One region of the Paenibacillus sp. FSL R10-2788 genome, then DNA from elsewhere that is predicted to be linked to it. Evidence: riboswitches for the same ligand, from Rfam matches in the RefSeq annotation. Region 1 holds a riboswitch; the other holds the start of a gene.
The links. A riboswitch is a leader RNA that binds a small molecule or an ion and turns the genes downstream of it on or off. The one in region 1 is predicted to bind cyclic di-GMP.
Positions count from the first base shown of each region.

Region 2: linked by a shared signal. The riboswitch ahead of NSQ50_RS01865 (anti-repressor SinI family protein) and the one ahead of NSQ50_RS30150 (NPCBM/NEW2 domain-containing protein) in region 1 are both predicted to bind cyclic di-GMP.

Region 1 is NZ_JBBOQA010000001.1:6,789,737-6,795,148, reverse strand. It holds gene NSQ50_RS30160 (EAL domain-containing protein) at 1-644, shown strand, start outside; gene NSQ50_RS30155 (hypothetical protein) at 755-1,327, shown strand; cyclic di-GMP riboswitch class I at 1,485-1,571, shown strand; gene NSQ50_RS30150 (NPCBM/NEW2 domain-containing protein) at 1,830-5,412, shown strand, end outside.
Region 2 is NZ_JBBOQA010000001.1:420,003-425,414, reverse strand. It holds gene NSQ50_RS01885 (hypothetical protein) at 296-1,471, shown strand; gene sipW (signal peptidase I SipW) at 1,473-2,063, shown strand; gene NSQ50_RS01875 (TasA family protein) at 2,154-2,762, shown strand; gene NSQ50_RS01870 (helix-turn-helix domain-containing protein) at 2,932-3,261, shown strand; gene NSQ50_RS01865 (anti-repressor SinI family protein) at 3,369-3,524, opposite strand; cyclic di-GMP riboswitch class I at 3,552-3,636, opposite strand; gene NSQ50_RS01860 (2-oxoglutarate dehydrogenase E1 component) at 4,107-5,412, shown strand, end outside.

The sequences.
Region 1 (5,412 bases):
GGGAAGAGATTTTTGCATACGAGCTTTTATCGAGATTTAAAAAAGAAGATGGATCCCTTATCTATCCTAATGAGATCTTTGCGGCAGCACGGAATCGTGGGCGTTTATATGCTTTAGACCGGTTATGTAGAATGACTGCCGTAAAATATGCTGCGCCCTTAAATAAAAAAACGTTTATTAATTTTATCCCTACATCAATTTACGCTCCAGAGTTCTGCTTAAGATCAACGGTTGAATTGGCTAATCAATTAGGTGTCGATCCCTCTCTTTTTGTCTTTGAAGTTGTTGAAACGGAGAAAGTGGATGATCTCGCTCATTTGAAAGCTATTTTGACATATTACAAGGACCGGGGATTTGAATACGCTTTAGATGATGTTGGGGAAGGCTTCAGCACAATCGAGATGTTATTGGAGCTTAAACCTCATTACATGAAGTTAGATATGAAATATGTTCAAGGCGTGTCCAGTGATCCGAACAAACAGAAAATAGCTAAACAATTTTTAGAAAAGGCTTTAGAAATCCAATCTGTTCCTTTAGCAGAAGGTGTGGAGTTTAGAGAGGACTTTGAATGGCTTAAGCAGAGTGGTTATCAGTTGTTTCAGGGATATTTATTTGGAAAGCCTGATCCTATTCCCAAACAGTAATCCTAATGAGTATATATCGGTCCAGAGGATGAGATGAATTTCAGGTCAGAGTCTGAGTACAGCCAACCCCCGGGGTTGTATAATTTAGGTAATTTGAAAAGGGGGACGGGATGGATATGAAATGGCATCAATTTGTAACGCGCTGGGCGGATTCTAGGGGCTTTGATGGACGAGAAATTGATTATCAATGGCCTTCTCCCTCATTTCCGGTCATCAGTATTCGTAGTAATTTAGGGCGATACTCAGGTCAAAAGTATGGTCATGGAAGTAAACCCCGTGTAAAGACAGCTGTTGGTTTAATCGCTATTGGAGATGTAGCTGTCGGATTGATTTCCATAGGTGCGATAAGCGTGGGCGTACTTTCCTTAGGAGCAATATCACTGGGAATGTGGTTAGCGATTGGAGCAATAGCACTTAGCTGGCTTGGCTTCGCAGTGGGAGCGATTGCGATTGCAGGAGTGGCTGTAGGAGCGATCGCAATCGCGGAAAAAGCGTTGGGGGCCATCGCCATAGGGGATACGGCGTTTGGTGCGATAGCGATAGGCAGGATCGCTGGGGGTGCCATAGCTATCGGACAATGGGCATATGGTGTAATCGCAGTTGGCGAACATGGTTTCGGATTAATTCCCATCACGGGCGATGTGTGGAATTGGTTCCGGCGTTTGTTCGGATCGGGGAGTTAATTAGACCTCCAGTCCTAAAGGATCCCATTCTCTTCCGGGATAGTCGATAAATAATATCTATCACATGAGAAAAACTAATTGCAATTACCTATACTCATTTCATACCAATTAATCATGCGATCAGATCTAGGCTTATGTTACTCTTTGAATGTATTCGAAACTTCATAGGCAAACCTATGGAAATGTAGGGACGCAAAGCTATAGGGACTAAGGTTATCATAACTATTGTCAGCCAGCTGCCAAAGAGTGTGTAACGCTTTTTGTTAAAATATAAGAAAGTATAAGTTATACACCTATACTTAATATCTTATATTTCTCGCTTAAACGCTTACCGTCCTTATAAGGACGCCGAAGGCGTTTATGCTTGTTAAGGTTTAATAAAAATTAAGTCTTAATTTTTAGGCGACTTTATACGCAATCAAGCTACTCTTTTGGGGTAGTTTTTTTTGTGCCCATTTTTGGGCACTGGAGAGATTCATATGACATCTGGGGGTAAGAAGAGATGAAGAAAATGATTGCGATCGCTACATCGGCGGCCATGTTGGCCAGTTTTTCGAGTGAGGCAGGTTATGCTTTAGCAAGTGAGGCAAGCAAGGTAAATGTAACAAAAACAGTGGCGCAAAGTAAGGTTAACTTATTAAGCAACGCCTCGGTTATTCCGTTTGAGCTGTACGGCAAGGATGCTCTAAATGCCTATAATGAGGTTTTTAGAATGAATCCAGCAAATATTAAATCCATCACAAATAACGGTGGCAACTACTCAGGCTCGCCTATAGCTAAGGCTATGGATGGGGATATGAGCACGCATTGGGAGACTGGCAAACCGAATAGTTCAACGTTTACGAATGAGGTTGTGTTTGTTTTCAATGAGTCCACTGAATTAAATAGAATGGTATACGCGGCTAGGCAATCCGGTGCGAAAGGTAAAGGTTTTGCTCAAGAATTTGATATCTACGGCTCCACTACCGATGCGGGTGATTTTACGCTCGTGTCTTCTGGAGAATATACAGGCTCAACCGGTGATGTAGTGGAGATTCAGTTCGCACCTACGGCTTTTAAGAGACTTAAATTTGTCTTCAAAAAAGCGAACCAAGATTGGGCGAGTGCGGCTGAGTTTTCTTTTTATAAAGAGGATAGTGTCTCTGCTAAAATGAAAAAATTATTTACAGATGATACCTTGAGCCAAGTTAGTGCTGCCTTTAATACGACAGAGAAATTAACAGCTTTAGAGAATGAAGTGCAGGCACATCCACTGTATGCGCAGTTTAAAGAAGAGATAGAGAATGCAAAGATCCTTTTGAAGAACCATCAGGTAGAGGCAACGGCAGCCAAGGTTTCGAAGCTAAAAGGGTATGGAACAGCCTATGAAAATGCCTATAGCCAAGCTTATAGAATGCCGAATGCAAACGTATCAAAAGTAACGGTGAACGGTGGAAGCTACCCAGGTACGAAGCCTGAATATATGCTGGATGACCAGCCCACTACGCATTGGGAAACGAACAAAAACAATGATGCAAGCTTCACGAATGAAGTCGTGTTTGAACTAGCGCAAGCGGAAGTGCTGGACAGAGTGGCTTTTTTGGCTAGAGATAACCGCAAAGGATTCCCAGAGGCTTTTGAAATCTATGCATCAGAGACGAGTAAAGGAGAGACCTTCCAACTTGTATCTAGCGGAACCGCGATTAGTACCAATGACTTTCTGGAATTTAAATTCGAACCGACGAAGTTTAAAAGATTAAAATTTAAGTTCACAAAAGCTAATATCAACAGACCTTTTGCGGCTGAATTTAGATTTTATACAGAAGATAAAGTAAGCGAAGCTGTAAATGGTATTTTCACAGATGGAACGATGAGTGCGGTTGTGCCTGCTTATAATAGCGTCGAAGCAATCAACGAATTAGAAGAAGCGGCAAAAGTACATCCGCTCTATCCAATCCTGAAAGATTCTTTGGATTTAGCTAAGAGGCTAGTGAATGGTGAAGTTGAAACCGAAGGCACCATCATTGAGGCGGAACAACGTGGAGATATGAAAAAGCATGCGCAGGAAAACCTGAGAATTGGTTTTGGTACGAACAACCAGCCTACAGGTCTCGTTGCAATGCCTGGAGATACGATCAACGTTTATGTGGATGCAGCTTCTAACGATAAGCTACCTTCTTTAGTCTTTTCTCAACAAGAGGCCGCTTGGAATGTTTGGGCTAGAGGTGTGCAATTGCGTCCAGGTAAGAACATTATAACCGTTCCTGAATTTGCTATGAATAGTTATTATGCACATGAAGTGACTAAGGGCGGCACCGTTTATATCGTAAATCCCTATACAGCAGAGGAACAAGGGAAAGCGCCATTGATCCGCTTCGAAGGTTTAGAAAAGATTCCTTTTATGACCAAGACCACGGATCCAGAACAATTCAAAACCTTCTTAATCACATACAAACAAAGACTAGACGAAGATAAAGCGGCTCATCCAAATGTTCAAGATCGTAAACTCATAGATGTGGTAGAACTGGCCAGCGATCATGTTATTTTCACAGGAACGGCGACGGAGGCGTACAACAAATATATTACGCAAGGAAATAACCCGCTGGACACCGTAACTGGGTATGACACCTGGATGAAGAGTATTTTTGCCTTCTATGGCCTGGATGGCAGTAGCGAGATTCATGATGCCAAGCTAATTCGTGAGAATATTCGCTTGATGCAGCCTTATGGTGCGATGTATGCAGCGGGAGATCATACAGGGATCCAACTTGGAACAGTAGGAACCATGTTAGGTGATTTTAACAAAGCTTATCCGGGCTGGGGACTGAATCACGAAATCGGGCATCGCTTGGCTATGGGTGAACGGGAATATGGCGAAGTAACTAATAATATGGTGTCTATGTTTATGTCTGTCGCGGCGAATTCGATAGATAATCGTATACCGTATGAATCAGATATCTATAAATATGTCCTCGAAGAAAACAAAGTGGTTATGAATCAGCAGGGCTTATTTGCACAACTCGGAGCCTATTGGCAGCTGGAGCTGGCACATCCGGGATACTGGACAGAGCTGACCAAGCTATATCGGGAGCGGAAGGTCATCCTTACCAACGGTGACAATTCTAAGCAGCAGTATTTGGTGGAGTTCTCCTCCGAAGTACTGGGATTAGATTTAAGCAGCTATTTTGCCAGACATGGCTTCACTGTGAATCCTGAGACAAAAGCGAAAGTAGCCAAGTATCCGGCACCGCAAAAGTTATGGTATTTAAATAACTCGGTGATTAATTATGAGGGAACTGGAATAGCGGATAAAAATCTGGCCATTAAGGTTAATATCACACCTAACACCACGGCTAGAACGAACACGTTAAGTTTCAGTATAGATAAAGAGCTTAAGCAAGACTTTTTAGGATATGAAGTGTATAGAAATGATGTGTTAGTTGGTTTTACAGGAACTGAGCAATTTGTGGATCAGAATGTAGATGCGAGTATCAACTATACGTACAAGATCGTCGGTTATGATAAAAAGCTGAACCCACTGAAGCCCGTACAGGTTAAAGCCTTTAAGCCAGCCTTGTCTGTTGAAGATCAGCTCACTTTAAAGCTTAATCAAACCTTTGATCCGATGAGCTATGTAAAAGCGGCTAACTATCTAGGAAACGATATTACTGCAGATGTCTCTCTGAAAGCCAATAACGTTGATGTAACGCAAAAAGGCAACTACGAAATTGTATATGAAGTGAAAAGCGAAGGGGTTACGGAAACGAAAACCACACAGGTTACGGTAACGAGCGACTACGCCTATATTTCCGATCTCAATGCCAAGTCAGTCGTTGTAGGCTGGGGTGAATTAAAGAAAGATAAAGCCGTTTCCGGGGGAATCATAACCCTTGTTCGCCAAGGGTTGGCTGCGACGTACGCGAAAGGGATTGGTGTTCATGCCAACTCTGAGGTAGTTTACGATATTGAAGGTAAGGGTTACGACTTCTTTGAAAGCTACATTGGGATTGATCAAGCCATGAAAGGGAAACCTTCCTCGGCTACTTTTGCAGTGTATGTGGATGGAGAACAGAAATTTGAGAGTGATGTTTTCCGGGCAGGAACAG
Region 2 (5,412 bases), 6.4 Mb from region 1:
CACCCTAATAGATCGTTCTTTATTGCGAATATATTTAGTAATCGAGCGATAAATGGAGTTATTTAGAGATAAATTATCATTTTTGTTCTTTATAGAGTACAAATGCGCGTTATTGGCAGTTTTCTTTTTGTTTTATTCCATGTATGATTCATTACAGAAGTTGTTCTTAATAAAGAACGATAATAACGAACCAAAGAAACAGACATTGAGGGGAGGTATTCCTCTGAGACCCAGATCAGCAAGGAGAAGACCTAGAAGAAACAGGAAAATTGGTTTACGTATACTGCAATCAGGAATGGCTGTCTCCGTCTTATTTCTATATACCTCGCAGCAAGTTGGTGGTACCTATGGAGGCTTTGGAGCTGCTGCGCAAACCACTAGCACGATTAGCTTTTGCGAAGTATTTCCGAATTCGATCAAGGCACTGCTTACAGAGTTCAAAGAACATGTTAATCGAGCGCTCACTTTAAAAGAATCACTACAACCCTTTTCCTCATCAGCTAACTACTCGGACGTTTCGGGAATAGAAGGGATGTCGCTGGAAGAGCTTGATGTCGCTGCACAAGAGATTTCTTCGCAAATAGCGGCGCTTCAATCCCAAATAGATAGCGTTAACGAGCAACTGGCGGCTAACAGCCAAATTTGGAATCAAATCCACAATGAGCTAAGTGCAGCAGCAGCCTTACTCTTCCAGATAGGAGGATATATGACTTCTCTAGATTCAAACTGTCTAGAAATCAAGGATGAGCAATTTTTCAGAGATTTACAAAGCAGCCTGAATCAAAGTGGTGTGATCTCGGAATCCTTGAATGCTTCCTTAAATGGAGTTATTAGTTACCTAACCTCCATACACGATGTCGGTCTTCCATTCGCTTCGGTAGTTACCAGTGATGTTTATGGACAACTTGAATTACGCGAAGGAGAGTTCCCACAGCCACTGCCATTCCTGATTACCTTCACTCAACCAGATGGCGTGATCTCTAGCGACCTCACCTCCACTTATGAAGCTCTAAATACCGAATTGACTAACCTTAAAGAATCGGCAACCTCAGGTATCACTACCCTTCAAGATAAACTCCAAATGATCAGTCAGACTCGCGAGCAAAAACTAGAAGAGCTTGAAAAAGCTCGGCTAGAAGAAGAGCAAGCAAAGAAAGAAGAAGAAGCGAAGAAGGAAGAAGAACGTTTGGCTGAGGAGAACAAGCAACAAGAAGCCGAGGATAAAGCGAAAGCTGAGGCAACCCCTCCAACGTCAGGTGAAGCTGCTCCGGAAGCCCCAAATAAAGAACAACCTGAAGCCCCAGCCACTGACCCGGTTAAGCCGGAAATTGGTGAAGAGCTCACAATTCCAAAAGATGTTCCTCAGCAAGAGGCTCCACAAGAGACGCCAAAGGCGGAAGACAGTACGACTACCCCGCCGGTAGCAACCCAAGCTCCTTCGGACCCTCAACCTGAGAAAGGTGGAGAATAAGATGCGAATTAAAAAAATTATCAATAATACCTTATCGAGCTTAATGCTTGTGATCTTTATTCTGCTGGTGGCAGCCGTAGTGTTATCCAAGGCCTCCGGTGGTGAACCTGCTTTCTTCGGATATGAGATCAAAACCGTACTCTCAGGATCGATGGAACCAGGAATTCAGACAGGCTCAATTGTCGCATTAAAACCCGGAGGGGATATGAATCGTTTCAAACCAGGCGATGTCATCACCTTTAGGAACGAAGATAATCTGCTCATTACTCACCGGATTGTAGAAGCGACCGTCAATAACGCTACTGGTGAAGCTGTTTATCGCACTAAAGGCGATAACAACGACGCACCCGACATGAACCCTACCAGTTCTGCGAATGTTGTAGCTCAGTATACCGGGGTCACTGTACCCTATGTCGGTTACGCTATGAATTTCGCGGTTTCCAAAGCTGGAAGTGTAGTCCTCATGATCGTGCCTGGCTTGATGCTTCTGCTCTATGCTCTGTATACCTCTTGGAAGGCTGTAGCTGCATTAGAAAAGAAAAATGCTGCCCTACTGCCAGCCTCACCGTCCCCAACAGAAACACAGCCCTAAGTTGATTGTCCACTTCCGCTTACGAACCGGAAGATACAATATATAAATTTTATAAAAAATTCAAACACAAATTTGAGGAGGAATTTTATTATGGGTATCAAGAAAACATTGGGTCTTGGCGTAGCATCTGCAGCACTGGGTTTATCATTAATCGGCGGAGGAACCTTCGCATACTTTAGCGACACTGCGCAAAGCACAGCTACATTCGCAGCGGGTACACTCGATCTGAACTCCGACCCTTCTGTCATCGTTAATATTCCTAACCTGAAACCAGGTGATACTGTAACTAAATCCTTCAAATTGAAAAACGATGGTTCGCTCGATATCGGATCTATCATTCTGAATACATCGACTCAAATCACGGATGCTAAAGGAGATAACTACCTGGATTTAGCCGAGTTCATTAAAGTTAAATTCCTTAGAAATAATGATAAAGGAGTACCTATCGTCTCTCCTGAAAATGTAGTTTATGAGACTACACTTGCTGCTTTAAAAAGTCAGCATCCGGATCTCGTAAAAAATACAGGTTGGGATCAACTCTTTACCGAAGCATCCGGTATTAAAGCCGGTACCAATGACAGCTTCTCCGTCCAATTCGAATTTGTGGAAAATAACCAAGATCAAAATATTTTCCAAGGCGATAGCTTAACACTGACTTGGGATTTCGTAGCTAAACAAGGTGCGAAAAAAGACTACTAAGATCAATAAAGTAATTTAATAAAATACTCGAAGAGCAGCAGATCCTGAATCCGGCCACGGATAAGCAGATTGCTGCTCTTCTCTTTACAATAAACTTTGTCCGATTTATTGATATTTGCTATACTAATAACAAAAATTACGGAGGGGCGTCAGCATAGTGCCACAGAATATGGGCCAACGTATCCAGCAGCTCCGCCTAGACAAGGGTTTCTCCCTATCTGAGCTTGCGGACAGAGCAGATGTGGCTAAGTCGTATCTTAGCAACGTGGAGAGAAACATCCAATCCAATCCATCCATCCAGTTTATCGAAAAGATCGCTGACGCGCTTCAGGTATCCATTCATGCCCTACTCTATGGAGAACCAAATGATGCAGAGGAATCACATTTAGATTCGGAATGGTTCCGATTGGTGCAGGAAGCTATGGACTCAGGCATTAGCAAACGCGAATTCAAAGAATTTCTGGACTATCAGAAATGGAAGCTCGATCAAAAGGATTAATACTTCCTACTAATCTGGTACGATCCTCTCTTCTACTAAATCATATCGAAAAAGGACACAGCGAAGAACCGCTGTGCCCTTTTTCGATATGTAACCCCTCTAATGTATTACTGCACGATCTGCACAGTTTTCTCATGAAAGAACTGGCGGATTTCATCTGCCTTAATGCCAGCCTTCTTAGCTGCTAATAATAAATGTACCCACTCTTGATCCAGATCAATAAACTGCTGTTCTCTGTTGCTACCCTGGTTGGACTTTTCCAAAAAATCTCCCCCTAAGATTTTACGTCCCCAGGCAATCCGGCTGTCATAGTATCTCTACCTTAGACCCGCGACTTTGTGCCCCTTCCTTTCGGCAAGTTTACCTTTTACTGGACCCTTTTCACGAAAGGATCTGCTTAAAAAACTATAAAATTACTATCTGCAATAACATTATACAAAAAGAAAGCGGAAAAGTGTGTCGATTCCTGGTTACTTTCTATTTTAAAAACGAAAAATAAAAGATTTTTTTTCAAAGATCTTGTCCGATTATCACGATACTCGTCCGTTACATAAAATAAATTGTACTAGCAAAATAAATATTTACTGACCTAATAGTTAAAAATAAGGATAATAGAATCATTTTAATAGGCCTTTAGAATGGGTAATGAGAAGAAACACCCTTCTTTTCATTAGAACAAGCTAACCTATACCATTTTGCGAACGTATTGGACGAAAGAATGAATTGATTACAGTGGCTGAAAGTAGCACAATAAGATGAGAAATGAAACCGCAATCATCACAGCTCCAGTAAGCGTTGACACAAAATGTCACGTATGGAGTTCATCCGTTAAGGAGGATGTATTCATGGCAGCCAAAGAGCCCTATAACGAATCCATTTGGAGTAAGTATTACGGACCCAATTTAGGCTACATTCAAGAAAGATATGAACAGTTTGTGAAAGATCCCTCCACCGTAGAAAATAATTATCGCGAGCTTTTTACAAATTCGGGACCCCCTCCCCTAACTCCGGATAGCGAACCGGCTCCTCAGCCGCGCATCTCGGGAGACACCGAATGGCTTAGAAAAGCAGTAAGAGCTTCCAAGCTAATCGCCAATATTCGTATATATGGCCATATGGCCGCTGAAATTGATCCGCTGGTACGCGATCAGAATCCCATGGCAAAATATCTTGAGCCTGAAACCTATGGGCTGACCCGCGAAGACCTGATTGCACTGCCTGCCACGCTTATATGGGAAAATGCGCCGAATGATGTGCATACCGGGTGGGATGCCGTGCAACGTATGCGTCAGGCATACACCAAGACTATCGCCTATGAATTCGGGCATGTGCATGAAGAAAAAGAACTGCAATGGCTAAATAGACAGGCAGAATCCACCAGCTCACCAGCACCCCTGAATAATACAGAACGCAAAGAGCTCCTGAACCGCCTGATTCAGGTAGAGCAATTTGAAACCTTCCTCCACAAGACTTTTGTAGGTCAGAAGCGTTTCAGTCTTGAAGGCAATGATGCTCTTGTGCCGATGTTAGACGAAATCGTACGCGCTGCTGCACATGACGGTGCAGAGCATATTTTGATGGGCATGGCGCATCGCGGTCGCCTCAACGTCCTTGCACATATTTTGGGCAAACCTTATGATATCATATTTTCAGAGTTTCATCATTCTCCGAACAAGGAGCTTTTCCCTTCCGAAGGCTCCACAGGCATTAACTATGGCTGGACAGGTGATGTGAAATACCATCTCGGTGCAGACCGTGCTGTCCGTGAAGGAGAAACCGTACGCACAAGAATAACACTAGCGAATAACCCAAGTCACTTGGAATTCGTCAATCCTGTCGTGGAAGGTTTCACTCGTGCCGCACAAGAAGACCGGAGCACTGCAGGACTGCCGAAGATTGATACCAGTAAAGCTATGGCGGTGCTGATGCATGGTGATGCTGCTTTTCCAGGTGAAGGAATTGTTGCAGAAACGCTTAATATCGGCAAACTTCAAGGTTATCAAAATGGTGGGACGATCCATATCATTGTTAATAACCGAATTGGTTTTACGACTGAAAGTGAAGATTCCCGTTCTACGCATTATGCGAGTGACATTGCCAAAGGGTATGAAATCCCGATAGTCCATGTCAACGCTGATGACCCAGAGGCCT